3 regions of the Idiomarina sp. OT37-5b genome follow, and region 2 is predicted to be linked to each of the others. Evidence: predicted binding sites of a transcription regulator. Region 2 holds the regulator's gene; each other region holds the start of a gene.

Region 1 (6,084 bases), 590 kb from region 2:
AGCAGTCGGCACCGTATTCCGCCACTTTTAAAGCAATGCGATAGTCAAAGTGGATGTCTGTTACCAAAGGCACAGGACTGCCCTGCTTGATGGCTTTAAACGCTTCTGCGGCCTCCATCGTGGGTACCGAAACACGCACAATATCCGCTCCCGCGTCGGCCAGCGCCTGAATTTGCGCTAAGGTCGCCTGCACATCGGTGGTTTCGGTGTTGGTCATGGACTGCACCGCAATCGGAGCGCCATCACCAATGGGCACATCGCCGACGTAGATACGACGGGAGGGTCTGCGCTTGATGGGACTTTCGTGCATCATAGATCGATATTCCTACTGCTTAGAGATCCACTATTAATTGGTTGCCGGTACGGTCAGACGCGCAACACGTGACTGTCGGAAGCTGCTCAAGTCTACGGTTTCGCCTTGATAAGTAATAGTCACCGCTTCTGGCTTACACACGGTAATCGAGAACGGTGCTTCACCGGGCACCTGCATAGTATAACCAGCGGCTTTGATACCGACCGCCTGAGTTTCGCCGTTGGCGTCATCAACTTTTACCCAACACTCTTCACTGAACTGAAACACCAAGCTGGCAGCTGTGTCTTCCTGTTGCGCTTGTGGTGACGTATTTTGGTCGGCGTCCGAGTCGGCTGCCGGCGACGGTTCATTGACGTCTGCAAGCTCACTCTCGTTGGCCGTATCATCGGTGACGGTAGCCGGTTGTTCATCATCAACGGCAGACTCGTCACTCGCGCCTGATTCTGGTGCCGGCTCGTTGACTGCCGCCAGCGTCGTTTCTGGTTGCTCAGTTTCGGACACGGTTACTGCCTCATCCGCGGTCGACTGATTCGGGTCGTTGGCGGTCAACGAGGTACTCACATCGTCGGCCTCAACTTCCGATTCCAGCAACGGTTGTTCATCATTTTTAGTTGGTTCTGGCTGCGACGTCGCCGGTGACTGCAGTTGCGGCTGCGACGACTCCTGCACTTCCGTTTCTGTAACCGCTTGCTCCACATCATCACTGATGCTGTTAAAACTCAAGTCACTGTCTTGCCACCACCAGATGACTAAGCCGATGACGACAATGATTACTGCGTAAGTAATCAGCATGAGACGGTTGTCGTTTTCTTCGTGTTTTACGCGCCGCGAAAAGCTTTGCATGGCTGACGTGTCAGGCTCTTTAATGCCTAATTTGCGGTAGGCTGCAAACACTTCCTGTTCATTGACATCGAGCAGTTTTGCGTAGGACCGCAAATAACCTTTAATAAAGGTAGGTGTTGAAAACGAGTCATACTCATCGTTTTCGAGCAATTCGATGATCTGTAAACGCAGCCGCAAGCGATCCGCGACCTCACGCTGACTCAGGTTTTTGCGTTCTCTGGCCTCTTTTAAGATCTGTCCAGGCCCTTTGACAGGTTCCTTCTGCTGTTCCGCGGAGGCTTTTACGTCGTTGTTATCTACCGCGTTTTCCTCAGTGTCGTTCGATTGATTATCAGCAGTCATGATATCTGGGTTGTTCCCTGTTAGTACGCTACCCTCTCGCTTCGGCTCAGCGACTGGTTAAGCACTGTGCTCGGTTGGCAGCAACATCTTGCTGTAACCTTTGAGCATGGTCAAACATCACCAGCGCTTGTTGCCAGTGACCGGATAAGCACAGCGCGATAGCGTAATTGTTGTACAATGCGCCGCTCATAGGTTGCCATGATAACGCTTGCTGGTAAAGTAGCAACGCAGAATTGAGCTTTTCTTTGTGTAAATACCATTGTCCGAGGGCGATGATGACGGCTTCTGCTCCTGGTGCGTCGGCGTATGCTTTATCGAGATGTTGGCGGGCGCGTTCCAGGTGTCCGCGTTTCATGTATTCGAGGCCAAGGTTGAGGCGATGTTGGCCGGCATCGCTGAGTGATGTACTGGGGGCTGCGCTACAACCGCTCAGGGTTACGGCGAGTACTATCCATATTCTCATTTCAGCATTCCTTTGCTTATTTGCGCTACGCGCTTGGCGCCGCCAGCGGCGGCTTGCTTGGCGGCACGTGCTGCGCGGTGCCTTGCTCGACGCGGACTCCCCCCGCTTGCCTGGCGCGCCGGAGGCGCTTGCTCAAAACAGCGCAGCTTGTCGTGCCTTCGGTACGACTCGCTAAGGTGAGCCAGTAAGCTTGTGGGGCGCCTAGCTGTTAGAAGCGATGGCGATCTCGTCGCCGCGCGCCGCTTGTTGGCGCTTGAGGATGCGCTTGGTGCGGTCAATCACATCACCCACCAATTGACCACAGGCCGCATCAATGTCGTCACCACGGGTCTTCCTGACCATCACGGTAAAGCCATATTCCATCAACACCTTAGCAAAACGGTCGATGCGCGAGTTGCTCGAACGCCCGTAATCCGATCCCGGGAACGGATTAAACGGAATAAGATTAATTTTACTGGGCGTGTCCTTAAGCGTTTTCGCCAATTCGTGCGCCTGATCCGTCGAATCATTGACGTGATCCAGCATCACATATTCTACGGTCACTTTGTGTTGCGCTTTTGATTGCTCAACATAGCGGCGACTCGACGCTAAAAACTGTTCAATGTTGTACTTTTTATTGATCGGCACAATCTCGTTACGCAGCTCATCATTCGGCGCGTGCAACGAAATCGCCAGCATCACATCAATTTGTTCGGCCAGTTTATCCAGTGCCGGTACCACCCCTGAGGTGCTTAGCGTGACACGGCGTTTTGATAAACCAAAACCGTAGTCGTCCAGCATCAATTCCATCGCCGGAACAACATTATTCATATTCAGTAGCGGTTCACCCATCCCCATCATCACCACGTTGGTAACAGGTTTTATGCCGGTTTTACCGTAGGCTCCGAGTAGTTGATTAACGCGCCATACCTGACCAATGATTTCCGCAACGTTGAGATTACGGTTAAAGCCTTGCGCCCCGGTCGAGCAGAAGGTGCATTCCAGCGCACAGCCAACCTGCGATGACACACATAAGGTCGCTCGATCACGCTCGGGAATCCATACCGTCTCCACATCCTGTCCGTCAAATAAGGTCATGACAAACTTGATGGTGCCGTCGGAGGATTGCTGTTGAGTGCGGACTTCTGGCGCCCGAACTTCTGCAACTTGCTTGAGTTTTTCCCGCAGCTTTTTGTTGAGATTGGTCATCTCATCAAAATCATCCACGCAAAAATGATACAACCATTTCATCACCTGATCGGCACGAAATGGCTTCTCCCCCATTTCGCGGAAGAATTCTTTCATTCCCTCGCGGTTGAGGTTAAGAAGGTTCACTTTTTTGTCGATGGTATTGGTCATAAATTTCCTGTTAAATTGGAATACTTCGGCTCCGCGGAAGCGAAGCCGAAGCTAAGATCTTACCGAGTGCGTGGGCAGATTTCTTCGTCGCTGAAGAAGTAAGCAATTTCACGCGCAGCAGATTCAACAGCGTCTGAGCCGTGTACTGCATTTTCGTCGATAGTTTCAGCATAGTCTGCACGTAACGTTCCTGCCAGTGCTTCTGCCGGGTTCGTTGCGCCCATGATGTCGCGGTTTTTACGGACGGCGTCTTCGCCTTCCAGAACCTGAACAACGATTGGGCCAGAGGTCATGAACTCAACCAAAGCGCCGAAGAAAGGACGTTCTTTGTGTTCCGCGTAAAAACCTTCCGCCTGTTCTTTGCTCAGGTGCATCATTTTAGCTGCAACAATGCGTAGACCTGCAGATTCGAAACGGTTGTAGATAGCACCGATTAAGTTTTTAGCAACTGCATCGGGCTTGATGATTGATAAAGTGCGCTCTAAAGCCATCTGTTTTACTCCAAAAAGGGTATTAAACCAGTGATTAAATTTTCCGCGCGAATTATACGGGAGATTGCATTAAAAATCGAATAGCGATTGATTGTTTTTGTTTAAATTCTAAGTTAGGATGCAAAAACATATAGCCATATAGACGTCTATACGACGAGAGGAGTAATAAGCATGGCACAAGCAACCTTGGGTGGCGGCTGTTTTTGGTGTGTTGAGTCAGCCTTCCTGCAAGTCAAGGGCATCAGCAATGTACAATCGGGATACACCGGTGGCCATACTGAAAATCCGACTTATGAACAAGTGTGTAGCGGTGAGACCGGACACGCGGAAGTCGCGCAGTTAACCTACGACCCTGAGCAAATTTCGTATCGTCAAATCCTCGAAATCTTCTTCACGTTGCACGATCCAACGCAGGTGAACCGTCAGGGCAATGACATTGGCACGCAGTATCGCACGTCGATTTTTTACCACGACGATGAGCAAAAGCGTGAAGCGGAGCAAATCATTGCTGAACTTGAGTCAGAGGGTGCCTTTGCTGATCCGATTGTAACTGAGGTGTCGCCGCTGGAGGTGTTTTATCCGGCTGAGGATTATCATACCAACTACTTTAACCGAAACCCGGAAAATCCGTACTGTCAGGCGGTGATTTCACCGAAATTAGCGAAATTCCGTAAGACCTTTGCCGGGCTGCTGCGCTAGTTCCTAGCGCTTGGCGCCGCCTCCGGCGGCTTGCCCGGCGCTGCTCGCTACGCTAGCAGCTTGCTTAGCGTTCGCTGCGCGAACTTGCTAGACGGCGCGTAGCGCCTTGCCTAAAAGCAGTAACTTGCGCCTTCGGCGCAAGAATGCTTGTCGCGCCAACGGCGCGACTCGCCGGTGTTTGCAAGCGCCTTTGGCGCGCCTGGCAAGCGGGCAGAGCCCGCGCCGAGCAAGGCACGGCGAACTACGTGCCGCCGGGCAAGCCGCCGGAGGCGGCGCCAAGCGCTTAGAAAGTGCTAAGGGCTCGGTAAACCGCGAGGATGTGTTCGGCGGCGTGGTCTACTTCCGCTTCCGTCGTTGGGCGGCCGAAGCTGAAGCGTAACGAGGCATGCGCCAACTCATCCGTCAGCCCCAGCGCTCTCAGCACGTAAGACGGCTCGACACTGGCCGAAGTACAGGCAGAGCCTGATGAAATGGCGAGATCTTTTAGTGACATCAGTAAAATCTCACCCTCGACATCCGCAAAGCGCAAATTAATGATGTGCGGCACCCGCAACGCATCACTGCCGTTTAGATCGATGCCAGGCTCAGCCAGTAGCGGCGTTAAAAACCGCTGACGGAGTTGCTCAAAGTACTCTGCATCGTGTTGCAGTCGCTCTCCGGCAACCGCGCAGGCTTCGCCAAGCCCGACGATTTGATGGGTTGCCAGGGTACCTGAGCGCATACCTCGCTCATGCCCGCCACCGTGCATTTGCGCCTGTAGCCGCACTCTTGGCTGACGCCGCACATACAAGGCACCAATGCCTTTCGGGCCATACAATTTGTGCGCCGAAAGCGACAACAAATCGACCGGAAGCTGACTCAGATCCAGGCTCAGTTTACCGGCACTTTGCGCAGCGTCGACATGCAGTAAGGTACCATTGCTGCGGCAAATAGAACCGATCGCCTCGATATCCTGAATCACACCCAGCTCATTATTCACGTGCATCACACTGACCAGGGTGGTGTCTTCCCGTAACGCCGAGCGCAATTCATCGAGATCAATACGCCCATCCGCCTGTACATCGAGAAAGGTGACCGAGAATCCTTCTTTTTGCAGTTGCAACATCGGATCCAACACCGCTTTATGCTCGGTTTTAACGGTGATCAGATGCTTGCCTTTGTCACGCAATTGGTAGGCAACGCCTTTAATCGCGAGGTTGTCCGATTCGGTTGCGCCTGAGGTGAAAACAATCTCGCGTGCGTCTGCGTTGAGCAAATCAGCCACTTGGTGACGGGCAATATCAACCGCCTCTTCAGCCTGCCAGCCATAGCGATGTGAGCGTGAAGCGGGGTTTGCGTAGATGCCATCATAGGTAAGAAATTGCATCATTTTATCAGCGACCTGCTGTTCTACCGGGGTGGTGGCCGCAAAATCCATATAAATAGGCAATTTCACTACGCAAAAACTCCTGAACCGTAATTTAACAACATACTAAATAACGTTTAACTCAATCTTTTCTGATGATTGCCGTTTGCCCACGGCATTCACATCCCGTGACGCCATCAGCTCGGCCAGCGTGATACCATCAAGGAAATCGGCGATGCGGTCGCTCAAT
Region 2 (6,084 bases):
GGCGGAAATGGTGCGTCAGGAAATGGTTGACCGCTACGGTGAAGAGCGTGCCTACAATGCCGGCTTTAACGTTTACACCACGGTAAAAAGTCATGTTCAACTGGCTGCCCGGCAGGCTGTGTGGGACAACCTGCATGCCTACGATGAGCGGCACGGCTACCGAGGTCCTGTCAGTGTGCTTTGGTCGGAAGAAGAAGGTGAGCCTGCCTTGAGCGAGGCCGAGGTCGCTGAGTATTTGCAACGATTGAAATCTATTGGTGTCGTGACCCCGGCGGTGGTGTTATCCATTGCTGAACAATCGGCAACGGTGGCGGTGAAAGATCACGGTATTCTCGAGCTGCCATGGGAATCGATGCACTGGGCACGCGCGTACGTCAACGAGGAGCGTCAGGGGCCGCCGCCGGAAACCACTGCGGATATCATGCAACCAGGCCATGTAATTTGGTTGCGGCAAGTCGCTGAAGCACGCGACGATAATGGTCATTGGCGCTTGGCGCAAATCCCTGAGCCAAGCTCTGCGATTGCTTCATTGCGTCCGGATGATGGCGCCATTGCGGCCGTGGTGGGTGGTTATAGCTTCCAGTTAAGCCAATACAATCGCGCACTGCAGGCCGAGCGGCAGGTCGGTTCAAACATCAAACCGCTGATTTATTCTGCCGCGTTTGAAAAAGGACTGACGTTGGCGACCCTGGTTAATGATGCGCCCATCAACCAATGGAACCCGGGCTCCGGTATTGCCTGGCGACCGAAGAACTCACCCGATGTGTATGAAGGTCCGATTCGACTGCGCAAAGCGCTGGCGAAATCAAAAAACGTCGTTTCAGTGCGGTTGATACGGGAAGTCGGCGTTAAAGAAACGGCCGATCATATTGCCAAGTTTGGGCTTGATCGAACGCAAGTGCCGGAGAATGAGTCGATTTCACTTGGCTCGTTGTCGATGACACCGATGCAGGTGGCACGGGCTTATGCGGCGTTTGCCAATGGCGGCTTCTTGGTTGAGCCTTACGTGATTGAGCGCATTGAAGATGGCAATGGTGAAGTCATTTACCAGGCGGAGCCTAAACTGGCGTGTTTTGATTGCGATAATCCAGCGCCACAAATTATTTCTGAACAAAATGCGTTTCTCGTCGCTCAAGCCATGAACTCGGCCATCTGGGGCGGTGGTAGTTGGGCTCATGATACCGGCTGGAACGGTACCTCGTGGCGCATTCAACGTTCGAAACCTATTGTCAGTGAAGTTGGGCGGGCAATTGCCGGTAAAACCGGTACCACCAACGATGTTCGAGACACCTGGTTCTCAGGCTTTACCAGTGGACTGGTGACGACAACCTGGGTGGGTTTTGACGATGTTTCCCGACAGTTGGGCAGTACGTCGATGCACCCGCTGCTGGACAGCGCTCAGCAATCCATCTCCGGTGGTGAAGCGGGTGCGAAAACGGCGCTGCCGGGTTGGATTCTGTTCATGGAAAAAGCGGTCTCTGAGTATCCATCAGACAACCTGATGATACCCCCGGGTGTTGTTAACGTCCGTATTGACTTGGGGACCGGTAAATTATCACACCGGACCGATCATACGACCCGGTTTGAATATTTTATCAGTGGTACCGAACCGACTGACTACGTGGATCGCGACAGCGGTAACGGCAATATTTTTGAGGACAGCGGCGACGACTTGTTTTAAGTCGCCGCGCTGAGCCGCGCGAGCAACTGATTCAGGTCAGACTGCACGCCGCCTGCGGTAACGTGCTTACCAGCGCCGGGTCCGCTGATGACCAGCGGCATTTCAGAGTACCAGTCGGTATAGATCACGAAGATGTTCTCGCCGGGGATCAAGTTCGCCAGCATGTCGCCCTCCGGTATGTACTCGATACCGATTTGTGCTTTTACGCGCTTTTCGTCTGTGACTGAGAAACTGGCTAATAGTCTCGGTACCTTGCCGTCTTTAGCCGCCTCCTGCAGCATCGCATCCATTGGCTCATCGAGCTCATTCAGCCGTTGCATGAATTGTTCAGCCGAAATGTTCTGTAAATGCTCCGGTACCAGGCTGTTGACATTGATGTCTTCCCAGTCAAGATTGAGGCCAATTTCGCGCGCCAGGATCAGCAACTTCCGGACAAGATCCTGACAGGACAGATCTTCGCGGGGATCGGGTTCGCTATAGCCCCGCTGTTTGGCCTCAGCAACGAGGTCACTGAACTTGGTTTCGGCGTTAAAGTTCTCAAATAGCCACGACATCGTACCAGAGAAAATACCTGAGATACTGCGAATTTCATCGCCCTGCCCGCGTAAATCGTTAATCGCGTAATTCAGCGGCAATCCCGCCCCAACGGTGGTGTTATAAAGCCATTCACGTTTGTACTCATGCTGGATGGTGCGAATCTCACGATACAGTGACTCTTCCGCGGAGCCAGCCCGCTTATTGGCGCTGATGATGTGCAGACCGTTGGCAAACAAGCTTGGGTAGAGCTGTGCTACCGGCTTGGCGTCGGTGAGGTCGAGAATAACCAACTCATCGTACGGAGCGTTGGGCAGTTCGCGCAGCAGCTCGGTCAAAACATAGGGTCGTGCCAAGCGGTCAAAATTGCTTGTCCAGTCACTCAGTTCAACACCGCTGTAGTCAAGCCACAGGCGCTTAGAATTTGCGATACCGATAACACGAACGTCCATCATTTGGTTGATGCGGTCACGTTGCTGTTTGAACAACTCCAGCCAGGCAGTACCAATATTTCCGCGACCAAGCACAAGCACGCCGAGGCTGCGACGGTAGTTAAACAGCTGACTGTGTAGACGGTTTAATAAGCGGCTGTCTAACTGCTGTTCAAGGATCGCAATGGCTGAGTTACCGTTTTCACCGAGACCAAAGCGGCGAACTTTCTGCTCACCCAGTTGCAGTTTGAACGTGGTGTATTGATCCGTCTCCTGAATACGATTACCCACCAAGGCAACCATCGAGTAACCGCGTATTTGCGTGACTGTGTTACCAACGTCAATCTGCTCTAGCCAGCGGCTGATGTACTCTAAATGATTTTGGTGGAACACCAGGTACTGTTGGTGGTTTTCGGGTTCTGTCCAGGCGAACAAGGGTTCTAAATCGAGCTCGTTAAGCTTATCAACCAGCGCTTTGTCATTCAGTTCAACTTTAAACAACACCACCTCGGAGAGCGACGTAAAGACTTTGCCGCGTGGTTCGGTATGCTCGAACTGACCGATTCGGGTTTGTTGGTTTTCGACTTTTAAACTGGAGCGTACTGAAATCACCATGCGTTCGCGGTTGACCGGTTGAAACGTACGCGGGTGCAGAACAGGACTGCCCAATCGAGCCAGCTCTTCGGCTTCGGCCCAATCTAATGATGGTAAGCTGACGACCCGCTCAATTTTGCGGGGATCAGCGGAGTAGACGCCGGCTACATCCTTCCAGATGGTCACCTGCTTTACGTTCAGCAGACTCCCAACCAGAGTGGCGGAATAGTCACTGCCATTGCGTCCGAGGGTTAGACTTTCGTTATTCAAGCCACGGGCAATAAAGCCGGTAACGATAAACCGCGTGCCCGGGAAGGGGGCAACGCGGCGCAATAGCTCGGCGCGCGACTCAGGTTCCTGAATGATAGGCTCCGGTGCGTCCTCGGCACGCAGGAAGTCGCGTGCATCAATGTGCTCGGCACGGGTTCCCTGTTTACGCAGTAACGCTGCCAGCAGCCGTGCTGACCACAACTCGCCGTAGGAGAGCAGCTCGGCATCGCCGGTGATGGTTTCCTCACCGGCAACGAAACGACGGAAGCGTGCAAAATCTTCTTTCGATAAGGCCAACAGTTGTTGTTCCAGCTCACCGCTTAACAGTTCGCTGATTAAGCCCTGCTGAAAACTTTCCAATTGATCGAGCAGTATTGTGGCAGTATCACCGGCTTGTTTACTGGCCGTAAGGATGGCGAGAATGCGGTTGGTGGTATCTCCGGCGGCAGAAACCACGACCACGTCGCTGGCTCCCGCGTACTCGGTAACGATACGGGCCACGCGACGGTAACAAAAGGCATCAGCCAAGCTACTGCCGCCAAACTTATGGACCTGCACGCTTTCCGCTGCAGCTTGAATCTGTTCCTCAGTTAGCCCTTCAATCGCCATCTATCGCTTCCTTTATACCTATTTGCAAATCGTCATTAACGCTAAGGCTAAAATATTGCGAAGCAAATGTCAGCAACTTTTGGCCATCTAGATGGATAAAATTTGACGTGGCTATCGTGATGAGTACAATTCATTATATCTTATAAGGGTTTTTCATAAAGCGAGATACAACAATGAAGTGGAACGGTGAGTACATTTACCCGTACGCAGAGCATGGTCGAAAAAGTCAGCAAGTAAAAAAAGTGACTGTGTCGATTCCGACCCGAGTGCTTAAGGTACTGACCGATGAGCGCACAAGACGTCAAGTCAATAACCTGCGCCATGCTACAAACAGCGAACTGCTGTGTGAAGCGTTTTTACACGCCTTTACCGGTCAGCCGCTACCCACCGATGAAGACTTGGAGAAATCAAACCCGCATAAGATTCCGAAAGCGGTGCGTGAGGAATTGGAAGCCCGCGGCTTGCCTATCCCCACGGATGAGGAGCTGGATCAACCTTGATCCAGCATGTAATTTTTCGGTAACGGAATTTTCGCCACGCCCGACTCTACAGCGGCCACGGCAACGGCACGGGCAACTCGCTGACACAAGCGCGGATCCATCGGTTTTGGAATAATGTAGTCAGCGCCAAAACTCAGTGCGTTATCACCCGAAGCCTCCAGCACGGCAGCGGGCACTTCTTCCTTGGCTAACTGCCGAATGGCTTCGACCGCCGCAATTTTCATTTCATCCGTTATCGCTGTCGCTCTTACGTCCAGCGCGCCACGGAACATGAACGGAAAACATAACACGTTGTTGACTTGGTTGGGGTAGTCGGAACGACCGGTGCCGATAATGACATCATTACGGGCTTTTTTGGCCAACGCTGGCTTAATTTCGGGATCCGGATTAGAACAAGCGAAGACCACTGGCTTGTCGGCCATCAATTTTAGTGCATCCGGTGACAGTAAATCCGGTCCGGACACACCGAGGAATAAATCGGCGCCTTCGATGACTTCTTCGAGTGTGCGCTTGTCGGTGTTGTTAGCAAACAAGGCTTTGTACTCGTTGAGATCGTCACGGCGGGTATGAATGACACCTTTCGAATCCAGCATATAGATGTGCTCGCGTTGAGCACCACACTTGATCAAAAGTTCCATACAGGCGATAGCAGCCGCGCCTGCCCCCATGCACACTATACGCGCACTGCGCAGCTCTTTGCCCTGAATTTCCAGTGCGTTGAGCATACCGGCGGCGGTTACAATGGCGGTACCGTGTTGGTCGTCATGGAAAATGGGTACATTGCATTTTTCGATCAGTGCTTGCTCTATTTCAAAGCATTCCGGCGCTTTAATGTCTTCTAAATTAATGCCGCCAAAGGTATCCGCGATATTTGCAACCGTATTAATAAAATCCTGTGTCGTACGGTGACTGACCTCAATATCAATCGCATCCAACCCGGCAAAGCGTTTAAATAATAAGGCTTTACCCTCCATAACCGGCTTCGATGCCAGTGGACCGAGATTACCAAGACCAAGAATGGCGGTACCGTTACTGATAACACCGACTAAATTGCCCTTAGCCGTGTATTTATAGGCGTTATCGGGATCTTCAGCGATGGCGCGCACGGGTTCTGCAACACCGGGACTGTAAGCCAGAGACAGGTCTTTGCTGGAATTAGCCGGCTTGGTCAGCTCGACTGAGATTTTACCCGGGGTAGGATACTGGTGGTAATCCAACGCTTGTTGGCGAAAGTCAGACATAGAGAAAGCGCCCTATAGCAAGTTAGCAATGACTCTATAGCATAACGACTTAATGCCTAATAACAAATCTTACCTGCTGGTGAGAGCCTGAATGGCGAAGTTAATTTATGGTGTGTATAAAAACGCACCAGTTAACTTTTCTTTAACAAATGGGGCTGTGAGCTGATAGGGAAACAAAAAAGGCGCTTTATAGCGCCTTTTTCTAGAAACTGACAACAAAGCGT
Region 3 (6,084 bases), 300 kb from region 2:
CGCCCAGTGGCGCGCCGTGACAGCTCTCTTTGCCCTGTTTGTTTGGTGAGCCAAAACCAATCACGGTTTTGCAGATGATCAGGGTCGGCTGATCCTGATTTGCCTGCGCCTGCTCAATGGCATCACTGATGGCGCCGGCATCATGCCCATCAACATCACGAATAACGTGCCAGTTATAGGATTCAAAACGCTTCGCGGTGTCATCGGTAAACCAGCCTTCAACTTCACCGTCAATGGAGATGCCGTTGTCGTCGTAAAACGCGATCAGCTTACCCAGTCCCAGCGTCCCCGCCAGCGAGCACGCTTCATGCGAAATACCTTCCATCAGGCAGCCATCACCGAGAAACGCGTAGGTGTGGTGGTTAATGATTTGATGACCTTCACGGTTAAACTGGGCCGCCAGCACTTTTTCTGCCAGAGCCATACCGATGGCATTAGCAATACCCTGCCCCAGTGGTCCGGTGGTAGTTTCGATACCGGGTGTATAACCGTATTCCGGATGGCCCGGCGTCTTCGAATGCAGTTGGCGGAATTGTTTAAGATCATCAATACTGAGGTCGTAACCGCTTAAGTGCAGGAGCGAGTATATGAGCATTGAACCATGCCCGTTCGACAGGACGAAACGATCGCGGTCAGCCCAATGCGGATTATTCGGGTTGTGTTTTAGATAATCACGCCACAACACTTCGGCAATATCCGCCATGCCCATGGGCGCTCCGGGATGGCCAGACTTGGCTTTTTGTACAGCATCCATACTTAGAGCACGAATAGCATTGGCGAGATGACGACGGTCAGACATGAAAAACCCCCAAACGGTGAGATGCGAATTCAGATGCGCGTATTCTCCACATTTCGGGGGTTACAAGCAAATTTAATGCGTATTTTCTAGCCGCCGGCGCGGTTAGATATCGGCTTTAAGAATCTCCGCTTTGTCGGTCTGTTCCCACGGGAATTCATCGCGGCCAAAGTGGCCGTAAGCCGCAGTTTTACGGTATATCGGCTGTTCTAAGTTGAGCATTTGAATAAGGCCGTAAGGGCGTAGATCAAAGTGTCGGCGAACCAGCGCAATCAGCGTTTCCTCATCGTACTTAGAGGTGCCGAAGGTGTCGATGCTGATTGAGGTCGGCTCGGCCACGCCGATGGCATACGAAACCTGAATTTCACAGCGTTCAGCCAGACCGGCTGCGACCAGGTTCTTCGCCACATAACGTGCGGCATAAGCAGCACTGCGGTCTACTTTCGACGGATCCTTACCGGAGAACGCGCCGCCACCGTGGCGTGCCATACCGCCGTAGGTATCAACAATGATTTTACGGCCGGTCAAGCCACAATCACCCATCGGGCCGCCAATCACGAAGCGACCGGTCGGGTTGATATGAAACTTGGTGTCTTTGGTAATCCACTGCTGTGGCAGCACCGGCTTCAGGATCTCTTCCATCACAGCTTCTTTCAACTGATCCTGGGTAATATCTTCGCGGTGTTGGGTCGACAGTACCACGGTATCGATACCAACCGGTTTTCCGTTTTCATAGACAAACGTCAGCTGGCTTTTCGCGTCCGGACGTAACCACGGCAGGGTACCGTTCTTGCGCACCTCAGACTGACGCTGCACCACGCGGTGTGCGTAGGTAATTGGCGCCGGCATCAACACCGAGGTTTCATTCGACGCATAACCAAACATCAGACCCTGGTCGCCGGCCCCCTGCTGTTCAGGATGCTCTCGATCAACCCCTTGGTTGATGTCCATACTTTGTTTACCAATCGCATTGAGTACGGCACAAGAATTGGCATCAAAACCCATGTCTGAATGCACATAACCAACGTCTTTGATGGTATTACGGGTCAGTTCTTCAATATCAACCCAGGCGTTCGTTGAAATTTCACCGCCCACCAGTACCATACCGGTTTTTACATAAGTCTCACAGGCAACCCGAGCGCGCGGGTCATCTGTTAAAATGGCATCAAGCACCGCATCAGAAATCTGGTCGGCAATTTTATCCGGATGTCCCTCAGAAACTGACTCGGACGTGAACAGGTGACGTGACATATGTCTACCATTCCTTTATTTTGATTAAAGCTACTAGTACTAAAACGGTAATGTAACCGATCAACAATTATTTTTCTACTTCTGGACGTCTAAAAGTCCACTTCGTTATGAGAAATGTCAATGAGACTGCCAAGACTGTATCACCCTGACGCTTTGGCTATCGGCGTCGAGGTCGAGTTATCGGCCGATGCCTTTCAGCACAGCGTGAAGGCATTACGGATGAGTAGCGGACAAACGGTTTGTCTGTTTAATGGTGACGGCTTTGAGTATCAAGCCGAACTCACCGAAGTGAGCAAACGCAACGCCAGCGCCCGCCCGATTCAGAAAACCGAGAACCCAACGGAGTCGCCGTTGCAGGTGCACTTAGGACAAGTCATTTCCCGTGGCGACCGCATGGATTTTGCGTTACAGAAATCGGTCGAGCTCGGCGTCACTGAAATTACTCCGCTTTTTAGTGAGCGCTGCGGTGTTAAATTATCCGGCGAGCGACTTGAAAAGAAACGCCAGCAGTGGCAAAAAGTGGTTATCTCTGCCTGTGAACAATGTGGCCGCAGTGTGGTTCCCACCGTGCACCCGGCACAGGCTATGGAAACCTTTGTTGCCCAGGTCGAAGGGCAATTGAAGTTGACGCTCGACCCCTATGCTCCGGCGCCGTTAACGGAACTTATTGCGGGCAGAACGATGACTTCAGCGGTATTGATCATCGGCCCGGAAGGCGGCTTTAGCGACCAAGAGGTGACTCAGGCTGCCCATCATGAATTTAAACCGATACGTTTGGGGCCGCGTATACTACGCACCGAAACCGCTGCTTTGACTGCGCTGAGTGTACTGCAGTATCAAATCGGCGACCTCGCCTAAACACAGTCAAAAAGGATAAGGCATGAAAACGCTTGCTATGGTGATGGATCCCATCGCCGAGGTCAAAACGCACAAAGACACCAGTTTTCGATTGTTGCTTGAGGCTCAAGCACAGGGATATCAATGTTATTACATCGAAATGGGCGACCTGTTAATCGATAACGGCCAACCGTTTGCGCTTACCCGAACCGTTCATGTTACCGATCGCAGCAGTGATTTTTATCAGCTCGGCGAGGATGAAAAGCGGGCATTGGGCGACTTCGATGTCATTATGATGCGCAAAGATCCGCCGTTTGACAGCGAATTCCTGTATGCCACCCAGATTTTGGAGCTGGCGGAGCGTGACGGTGCGCTTGTCGTCAACAAGCCTCAAAGTTTACGTGACTGTAACGAGAAGCTTTATACCAGCTGGTTTGCGGAATTTACCACCGATACCATCGTCAGTGCTAACGCAGAGGTGTTAAAGGCATTTCATAAGCAGCACCAGGAAGTGATCATGAAACCCCTCGATGGCATGGGTGGCGCGTCCATTTTCAAAGTCGGTGCGGATGGTGCCAATTTAGGCGTCATTATCGAAACATTGACACAGAAGGGCCGCCGCTACGCCATGGCACAGAAGTACTTACCGGCCATTAAGGATGGTGACAAACGCATCCTTATCATTGACGGCGAACCGATGCCTTATGCGCTGGCTCGCGTGCCTTCGGCGGGCGAAACCCGGGGTAACTTAGCGGCCGGCGGCAGTGGCCGCGCCCAGCCGTTATCAGATTCAGACTGGGCTATTGCCAACGCCATCGGTCCGGAACTTAGTCGACGCGGACTACTCTTAGTAGGTCTGGATGTGATTGGTGATAAAGTCACGGAGATTAACGTAACCAGCCCGACCTGTATGCGCGAAATAGAGGCCGCTTACGACATCAATATTGCCGCCAAATTGTTTGCCGCAATTGACAAAAAGTTATCGCAGCAACATTGAATTTTGCACCATCGCACCGATATCTAAGGTATCGATTGTTAAGGAGTCACCGATGGAAAGCTTACAGAATCATTTTTTGATAGCCACGCCGACAATGGACGATCCGTTGTTCAAGCGCAGCGTAACCTATATCTGCGAGCATAACGAAGACGGTGCGATGGGTTTAATCATCAATCAACCCGCGAACCTCAAGGTCAACAGCTTGTTGGATAAGCTTGAAATCGTTTATCCACAAACCTCCGAGCAACTGACGGGTCCGGTTTTTACCGGTGGTCCTGTCGGCCAGGAGCGCGGCTTTGTTATCCATCCACCGCAGGATAACTGGCGCAGCAGTTTAAAGCTCAGTGACGATATTATGGTGACTACGTCGCGCGATATTTTAGAAGCGCTCGGCTCATCTGCGGCGCCACTGAAATTTTTATTGACGCTCGGTTACGCCGGCTGGGAAGCCGGACAACTGGAAAAAGAGCTCGCCGAAAACGCATGGCTGTCGATTCCTGCAGACCCGGACATTCTATTTAATACGCCCGTTGCAGAGCGCTGGCAGAAAGCCACCGAAAAACTGGGCTTTGATGTTTGGCAGCTTGGTCCAGACGTTGGTCACGCATGACCTTACTGGGCTTTGATTTTGGCACCAAAAGCATCGGCGTTGCAGTTGGACAAACCATTACTGCAACGGCATCCCCATTGGCGGCCTTAAAAGCCCGTGACGGAGTTCCTGACTGGAACCAACTGGAGCAACTGTTAAAAGAATGGCAGCCCGAGCAGGTGGTGGTTGGGTTGCCGTTAAACATGGATGGTAGCGAACAACCACTTACCCAACGAGCCCGCAAGTTTGGCAACCGAATACATGGACGCTTTGGCGTGAAGGTTGTTTTTCAGGATGAACGTCTAACCTCAACCGCTGCTCGTGAACAACTGTTCAGCGACGGCGGTTACCGAAACCTCAGTAAAGGAAAAGTCGACAGTCAGGCCGCCCTACTGATCGTTGAAGATTATATGAGCTCGCTCAGCGATTAACACTTGCGATAGTTTCGTTGACGCTGTATTGGTTAATCTTTAATAATTCGTTATAGTTGCAACGTTAACTCGTGCTCGATTAAGCATTCATTCTGATTTTGTCTTTCGATAGGAGCAAGCTCGTGTTCGGTAACGAAGAACCTTACACTGTAACCGGCAATACCATCATGCTGAAAGATGAGAACAAGAAATTGTTACTCATCACTAATGATCGTTATAAAAACATACTGGTTACACGTTTTGGCGTAGAAATGTCCGATTGGGGACCAGAGCGACGTCCGGGCGTAAAAATTATCACTCTGCAAGAGTTATTTAAACGCGATAAGACGTACTTCTTTGTCCGTGCTGGCGGGGTAGAATACCAAGTGGATCTTAAGTTTGAAGAGAATCCCATCACCGAAATGAAGTTCTGACGAGAAACAATGAACGGCCGCCGGTTGCATCATCAAAAGATTGGGTTCGCTGGCGTGTTGTTGTTGATCACACTAACGTCACTTCCGGCTTTTTCTCAGCAACAGTCCTTTGAACGCACACAGCAAGATCAACAGTTGCAGTTTTCTTACCAGTGGCAGGAAGCTACTGGCACTTCTCGCTCACTGAGCTTCAGTTCCGACCGTCAGCCATTCTTAAATTCCTTTCAACGCTTTCGTAACTATAATTTAAAAAGAGCCAATCGAGAGCTTTACCAACAACTAACTCGGTTTATTAAACAACAAAACTATCGAGGCGTAGAAGTCACCCTGTCGCCACGTCAGCAGCAGCTTTCCATTGCGGTAAAAGAAACTCGCCAACGACACTTGCAACAACAGTACCAGCAACAAGCTCAGCGTGTCCGCAGTTATTATCAACAACAGTGGCAAGACTATCTAAGCGCTAACTATTATCGTTATTTACGTTTACCGTCCGGTGAACAGGGGATCATTCCTGATGCGGTTCAGATAGCCGCTCAGCAACAAAGCCTGTTTAACCCGTTGATCGAACAAATCGGCCATGCGCTGCGCGATAACAGCCGCCGTAGCTATACCGATTATATTGCTCAGTTTATCCAGGCCATTCCTTATGACGCCCAAGAGGACGGCATCAATAATCGCGGTGACGGTTATTTGCCGCCCAATCAAGTGCTCTACTACAATCAGGGCGATTGCGACAGCAAAGCCGGATTGATGGCGGCCCTACTCAAGCC

The links. The regulator MetJ, encoded in region 2, represses methionine synthesis genes. The targets are predictions, from matches to a motif close to TAGACGTCTAGACGTCTA.
Region 1: the regulator MetJ is predicted to act here: its motif matches at 3,922-3,939, upstream of msrA (peptide-methionine (S)-S-oxide reductase MsrA).
Region 3: the regulator MetJ is predicted to act here: its motif matches at 2,130-2,147, upstream of metK (methionine adenosyltransferase).

Annotation. Positions count from the first base shown of each region.
Region 1 is NZ_CP027188.1:453,574-459,657, reverse strand. It holds gene ispG (flavodoxin-dependent (E)-4-hydroxy-3-methylbut-2-enyl-diphosphate synthase) at 1-313, opposite strand, end outside; gene rodZ (cytoskeleton protein RodZ) at 347-1,498, opposite strand; gene C5610_RS02210 (pilus assembly protein PilF) at 1,545-1,961, opposite strand; gene C5610_RS02205 (bifunctional tRNA (adenosine(37)-C2)-methyltransferase TrmG/ribosomal RNA large subunit methyltransferase RlmN) at 2,163-3,299, opposite strand; gene ndk (nucleoside-diphosphate kinase) at 3,359-3,790, opposite strand; gene msrA (peptide-methionine (S)-S-oxide reductase MsrA) at 3,962-4,489, shown strand; gene C5610_RS02190 (IscS subfamily cysteine desulfurase) at 4,773-5,924, opposite strand; gene iscR (Fe-S cluster assembly transcriptional regulator IscR) at 5,961-6,084, opposite strand, start outside.
Region 2 is NZ_CP027188.1:2,754,174-2,760,257, reverse strand. It holds gene C5610_RS12930 (penicillin-binding protein 1A) at 1-1,681, shown strand, start outside; gene C5610_RS12925 (bifunctional aspartate kinase/homoserine dehydrogenase II) at 1,678-4,119, opposite strand; gene metJ (met regulon transcriptional regulator MetJ) at 4,293-4,619, shown strand; gene C5610_RS12915 (malic enzyme-like NAD(P)-binding protein) at 4,610-5,860, opposite strand.
Region 3 is NZ_CP027188.1:2,454,106-2,460,189, forward strand. It holds gene tkt (transketolase) at 1-799, opposite strand, end outside; gene metK (methionine adenosyltransferase) at 902-2,047, opposite strand; gene C5610_RS11565 (16S rRNA (uracil(1498)-N(3))-methyltransferase) at 2,168-2,905, shown strand; gene gshB (glutathione synthase) at 2,928-3,881, shown strand; gene C5610_RS11575 (YqgE/AlgH family protein) at 3,934-4,491, shown strand; gene ruvX (Holliday junction resolvase RuvX) at 4,488-4,901, shown strand; gene C5610_RS11585 (hypothetical protein) at 5,024-5,314, shown strand; gene C5610_RS11590 (transglutaminase-like domain-containing protein) at 5,324-6,084, shown strand, end outside.